Dyadobacter pollutisoli: one gene and its partner. The protein of the gene in region 2 interacts with the protein of the main gene of each other region in a pairwise test. Links are inferred from orthologs where the notes say so. Each region holds a gene or a part of one and is shown on either strand. Other genes may lie near its edges.

Region 1 (3,320 bases), 1.8 Mb from region 2 along the record:
CCAATTTTGTATTTGCCTGAATGGAAACCACAATTGATTTTTACTGATTTTAAAGTATGGAATGCTGTGCGCTCCAAAACTTTTGTAAAAACCAGCGATCGCAGGCACTTCCGGGCTTTCAAAATCAAAAACCAGGTGTTCTTCCGCGTGCCCGGAAAAGTACATGTCCAGTAAACAGCTTCTCGCATTGTTCTTCCTTCCTACTGCATCAGAAGCATTGAACAAATAAATGGCCCTTCCCGCATACCTGACCACCAATGTCCCCGCATGGACCTGATTGTCCTTTTTAGCGTAGCAGACCTGGCCAATGCCTCTCATTTGGGTTTCAGCAAAAATGTTTTTTAGCAAATCGTAAGCGCCAGGGCGAACACCTCCCGCAATCCGCCGGGACTGATTGGCGACAAACAGCTCGATCAACGGGGTTATCTGTCCATTCTTTTCGATTGTCCAACCACTGCTTCTGCCCCGTCTTACATTGACTTTGCGATCCGGGCTATAATCCCCGTAGATTTCCCCGTAAGCCCTACAGAGATTTAACCAGAAGGTATGCTGGGGCGTAAATGTAAATTCGGCCAATTGGTCTTTGATCCTGAAAAGTGTATTGAAATTTTCCGGATTGAAATGATAGGAGCTCACGTAGGAAAAGTGACTGGACAATGCCTGCATAAAAGCCAGAAAGTCTGTCTGCCCCAGGCAACCCATTGAAAAAACACCCAGGTACTGACAAAAAAGAGGCTGAAAAACGATCGTCTTGCCCCACTTTTTGACAACAGGCAAAGGCATAACAATCTGATAATTGGAGCGGTCCGGCCACACCAGGGCTTTCCAGCCGCAGCAGACGATGTCCAGATAAAAGGTGTGGGCGTAAACGACACCTTGCCGGCAGGCGCCGATGAGCTGATCCCAGCGGGCATCATTTATTTCTGTGCGGTTTAATAGAACAGGCGTCAATGGGAAACGAAATAAGGCGATGAAACTATCTGGCTTATTTCTTAGACGCGGATTCTATTTAAAGTAACTGCGAAGTTTCTGAAGAGTCTCTTCCACGTCAGGGGTTTCATCCATGAGCAGGTTAATACTCTGAATCGAGTGGATTACCGTACTATGGTCGCGGCCGCCGAAATGATAGCCGATTGACTTCAATGGAAGGTCGGTGTACTCCTTGGCAAGGAACATTGCGAGCTGACGCGGATAGACAACTTCCTTTTTACGGCTTTTGCTTTTCAGATCGGCAATCGTCACCTGGAAATAATCGGCAATCGTTTCCTGGATCGTATCGATTGTGACTTCCTTATCCTCGTTCATGACGATGTTGCGCAAGGTATTCTTTGCTAGCTCCACATCGATTTCACGCCTGGTAAGGGAGGCCTGCGCCATCAGTGACACGATCACACCTTCCAGCTCACGAACGTTGGAATTCACACTATGCGCAATGTATTCGATCACATCATAGTCAATCGAAATTCCTTCTGCCTGGATTTTCTTTTGAAGAATGGCAATACGCGTTTCAAAATCCGGTGTCTGCAGATCGGCGGTAAGCCCCCATTTAAAACGTGACAGCAACCTGTCCTGCAAGCCCTGAAGTTCTCGTGGCGGCCGGTCACTGGTCATAATGATCTGCTTGCCGAGCTGGTGCAGGTGGTTAAAAATATGGAAGAATGTATCCTGCGTTTTTTCCTTTCCTGACAAAAACTGAACGTCATCTATTGCGAGCACGTCCACCTTCATGTAAAAATCAGTAAAGTCCTGAAGGGTATTGTTTTTAATGGAGTTGATAAACTGGTTGGTGAATTTTTCGGAAGACACATACAGCACCAGCTTATTATCAAAGTGGTTCATGATGTAATTGCCGATCGCCTGCACCAGGTGAGTTTTCCCCAACCCTACCCCTCCGTACATCATCAGCGGGTTAAAAGAAGTAAGCCCGGGACGCTGCGCTACTGCAAACCCGGCAGAGCGGGCCAGGCGGTTGCAATCTCCTTCAATAAAATTGTCAAAAGAATAATTCGGGTTCAGGTAGGTGTCCAGGTTCATTGAATCCTGGTCCTTGTCTTTGTGATTGGAACCCATTCGCGGGTCTGTCGCAAAATTGTCAGGCCGTGAATAATTGGGAGATTTCTGGGTGGAGACATTCATCGTAAGCGGCTGATGCTTATCATTACCGGTGTCTACAATAATGGAATATTCCAATAAGCCGTCCCGTCCTATGGCATAATCCAGCGCCTTCCTGAGCAGGTTTACATAATTATCTTCAAGCCATTCGTAGAAAAACTGACTTGGAACCTGGATCGTAAGCACTTTTCCATAGATCTTTAAAGGCCGTATAGGTTCAAACCATGTCTTAAAGCTCTCATCAGGAATGTGCTGCTGAATAACTCTCAGGCAGGCATCCCAGATCTGGTCGACTTCTCTATATGTGCTTACTCGTTCCAATGTATAATCTACCGTATTCAGAATGTCAAATTTTAAAAGGACGGCAAAGATATAAAAATACCTGATCTCTCCAGATTAAACTAAGGTTCAATTTAATACCAATGCCTTCCATCTGCAAGCCTGTAAATAAAACAATTTCATAAACGCGTCGTAACGGCGGCAGGGCTGCATTAGCCTGCATGAATAAAAAAATGATCCGTAATTTGTAACTTTGTTAACCCACATTTATTAGTACTCACGACGATTTATCCTAAAAATGCCCGGCCACTTATTTTCAGAATTTAGCCCTTCCAGTAAAGACGCCTGGGAAAAGCTGGCACAAAAAGAATTGAAGGGAAAGTGGCGCGAGCTGCCCTCATGGACCATTTCGCCTGGCCTGACCTTCGAACCATACCTGACCCGACAAGAAACGGATTCTGAAAGAATTGCAGAAATGCAGCAAAGTCAGAAAAAGAATCCGGGGTGGCTCAACATGCCCGACATTACTTTTACAGATCCGCGCAAAACCAATGCAGCCATCAAAAACGCATTGGCAAACGGGGCGGATGCCATCTTTCTAAATCTGAGAGATACCGAGCTAAACCGCTGTGAATTCCCCAAACTGCTGCATAGCCTGCGACTCAGCGACACACCTGTTTTTTTTCAAACAGATAAAAATAGCGGTCAGCTGTTTTCAGAAATCTCAAAACATGCCGGGTATTATCTCAAAGGCGGCGTGGCTTTTGATCCGCTGGCGCATTGGATGCGGACAGGCACCCGATACGAAAGTTCGATCAACGCTATTTCGGAACTAGTGCACCATACAAAAAGTATGCGCGAGTTCCGGCCTTACATGATCGAAACCCATTTGTATCATAACAATGGGGCCGATCCAGTACAGGAACTTG
Region 2 (3,208 bases):
CCAATTCTGGCGACGTAATGGTAATCGTGCAATTTGGCCAGCAAAATGACGACGCCATTGCCGAAGTAATGGAGTATATGAAGCATACACACCCTGAAATTACGTCCCTGAACTACATTGTGAACCTGAAAGGAAATGATTCTTACCAGGATCAGGAAGTGATCAATTATTCGGGCGAGAATTTTATCCGGGAAACCATGGAAGACCTTACTTTTCTGGTGGGGCCCAAATCATTTTACCAAACGAATTCGGAGCAGGCGTACCAATTGTTCAGCGTCGCCAGGGACTATGCAGGATTGACTGGAAATGAATCGGTTTATGATCTTTATACCGGTACAGGGACCATTGCGAATTTTGTCGCTCGTCAGGCGAAGAAAGTGGTAGGCGTGGAGTACGTGGAGGCAGCGGTTCAGGATGCGCGCAGAAATTCGGAATTGAATGGTATCACGAATACATCATTCTTTGCAGGCGACATGAAAAATATTGTGAATGAAAACTTCCTCGCAAAACACGGAAGGCCTGACGTGATCATTACCGATCCGCCTCGGGCTGGAATGGATGTGCCGGTCGTAGAAACCATTCTCAAAGCTGCGCCCGACCGCATCGTGTACGTAAGCTGTAACACGGCCACGCAGGCACGAGACCTGGCATTGATGTCGGAAGACTATGAGGTGACGAGAGTGCAGCCAGTAGATATGTTCCCCAATACCCATCACGTGGAGAATGTGGCGTTGCTGGTTAGGAAGTAGCTTTTGTCATTGATGGTCAGGTTTTGTCACTTATAGTCAGGTATTGTCATTGATGGTCAGGTTTTGTCAGTTATAGTCAGGTATTGTCATTGATGGTCAGGTGTTGTCATAAGGATCTTAACTTTGACAATTCCTGACTATCAATGACTATTTCTGACAATATATGACTGCTGCTAAATTAAAACGGCGGCTCACTATCAGGGCCTTTGTAGTCGAAATTACTCAGGTCGTTGGCGCGGCTTCTTAATGTACCGCCACCTGCTGGTGCTGGTTTGCTCTGGCTTTCAAATGATGCGATCGGGTTGGAAGTTACGATCGGCCTGTCGACGGAGAATGGTGCTGGCGTAAACCCTGAATCCAGATCGGCGAACTTGGTGTACTTACCGATAAACCGCAATTGAACTGTATCCAATGAACCGGCACGGTTTTTCGCAACAATCACCTCACCGATTCCTGCTACTGAGTTACCAGCTTCGTCTTCGGTAATACCATAATATTCAGGACGATAGAGGAAGATTACCATATCGGCATCCTGCTCGATTGACCCGGATTCCCTTAAATCTGAAAGCTGCGGCCTTTTCTCTCCACCACGGGTCTCTACCGCCCGGCTAAGCTGCGATAGTGCGATCACCGGTACATCCAGTTCTTTTGCCAGGTTTTTGAGCGATCGTGAGATCATTGCAATTTCTTGTTCCCGGTTACCTGCGCCTTTGCCGCCCGTGTCACCTGTCATTAACTGAAGGTAGTCAATCACGATCATCTGAATGTCGTGCTGCGCTTTCAAACGACGGCATTTGGCACGTAATTCGAGAATAGAGAGGGCAGGGGTGTCATCGATGAAGATCGGTGCATTGGTCAGCCTGTGAATACGGTGGTGAAGCTGCTCCCACTCGTGTGGTGCGAGACTTCCTTTACGTATTTTTTCACTGTCAATTTCCGCCTCGGCAGATATCAGACGATTCACGAGCTGAACCGAGGACATTTCGAGTGAGAATATCGCAACCGGCATATTAAAGTCCACAGCAGCATTCCTTAGGGAGGAAACGACGAATGCGGTTTTACCCATACCCGGACGTGCCGCGAGGATCATTAACTCAGTTTTTTGCCAACCTGATGTCAGTCTGTCCAGAGCACTGAAACCGGAAGGTACCCCTGTCAACCCGTCCTTATTATTCTTTTTCTGATCAAGTTCCGCCAGGGCCTGACGCATTAACGCGCCCATATCGGCATAGTTTTTCTTGATATTGGATTCCGAGATCTGGAACAGTGCCTGTTCTGTTTTATCCAACAACCTAAAAACGTCAGTAGTGTCTTCAAATGCTTCACGTTGGATCTCCGAAGCAACCTTGATCAGCTCGCGCTTGATGAAGGCCTGGGAGATAATACGTGCATGGAATTCGATGTTCGCAGCGGAGTTCACCTTGCTGGTCAGCTCCATAATGTACGAAGCGCCGCCGATCAGTTCCAGCTCTCCGGTACTCCGTAACTTGGAGGTAACCGTAAGCATATCAATAGGCTCCGAGTCGGCAAAAAGTGTAATGATAGCAGTGTAAATCCGGACGTGTGCTTCCTTATAAAAGCTGTCCGGGCGGAGGATGTCCGCAACCGCTGTCAGGGCGTCTTTTTCGATCATTAAAGCACCCAGTACAGCCTCTTCAAGATCGATAGCCTGAGGAGGTAACTTACTGAATGCCTGTTCGATACCTGGTGATCTAGTTCCCAGTGGTTTCCTGGTGGAACTACCTGCTTTTGATCCTGGTCTTGAGAAGTTGTTTGGGGCCTTTTCGTTTTCCATGTTAAGACAAAGTTAATCAATGGGGACGCCGAACAAAAGAAACGGGGGCTAACTTAAATCATTAATTTTTTTTGCTGAAAACGAGTAAATCGTCTTGCTCTGATAATGAAAGAGTTGATCGGAATATGATAATTTTTCGCTGTTAGATTTGGCATAGAAATTGTAATTTCTCAATCTATGTTTTACGAATGTTGGTTATTATTACTAAATTTTAGAAGAAATAGACAAACACTAAACTTTAAATCATTTGCTGGAAAAAATCATCACGCTCGAAGACGTTTCAATGGTTGATTTTCTGGGTATTCACAATTCGAATATTAAAGAAGTCGCCGCCGCTTTCCCCGAAAGCAAAATTATTTCCCGCGGGAACGAGATCCGCATCCAGGGTACCGCCCCTGAAATTATCCGTATCACGGATGTTATGGACTCACTTCTGGCACATTACCAGAAGTATGGAAAGGTGACCAATGACAATGTAAAGGGCTATCTGAATGGTATAGTCAAATCGCCGGTCGCAAATGGGGAAGACGATGATGATGTCATCATCTATGGTAACAAAGGGCTGGTCGTAAAGGCAAAAACGCCGAATCAGAGATTACTGGTGGAGCAGGCCTCTAAATTCGATCTCGTGTTCGCGGTAGGCCCGGCGGGTACAGGTAAAACA

Evidence for each region.
Region 1: the proteins of dnaB (region 2) and dnaA interact in binary tests that used the Escherichia coli proteins (3 or more experiments, as listed by UniProt). The link is inferred for Dyadobacter pollutisoli from one-to-one orthologs.

Annotation. Positions count from the first base shown.
Region 1 is NZ_CP112998.1:650,193-653,512, reverse strand. What follows is about bases 220-3,207. They hold dnaA (chromosomal replication initiator protein DnaA), read right to left. Parts: upstream 2,434-3,207; coding sequence 1,006-2,433; downstream 220-1,005. Other genes in these bases: ON006_RS02870 (methylmalonyl-CoA mutase family protein), read left to right, coding at 2,690-3,207; ON006_RS02880 (GNAT family N-acetyltransferase), read right to left, coding at 220-951. In the rest of the region: more of ON006_RS02880, read right to left, coding at 1-219; more of ON006_RS02870, read left to right, coding at 3,208-3,320. UniProt on the Escherichia coli protein: Plays an essential in the initiation and regulation of chromosomal replication. Binds in an ATP-dependent fashion to the origin of replication (oriC) to initiate formation of the DNA replication initiation complex once per cell cycle.
Region 2 is NZ_CP112998.1:2,420,693-2,423,900, reverse strand. What follows is about bases 237-3,112. They hold dnaB (replicative DNA helicase), read right to left. Parts: upstream 2,545-3,112; coding sequence 928-2,544; downstream 237-927. Other genes in these bases: ON006_RS09955 (PhoH family protein), read left to right, coding at 2,792-3,112; rlmD (23S rRNA (uracil(1939)-C(5))-methyltransferase RlmD), read left to right, coding at 237-749. Also shown: more of rlmD, read left to right, coding at 1-236; more of ON006_RS09955, read left to right, coding at 3,113-3,208. UniProt on the Escherichia coli protein: The main replicative DNA helicase, it participates in initiation and elongation during chromosome replication. Travels ahead of the DNA replisome, separating dsDNA into templates for DNA synthesis.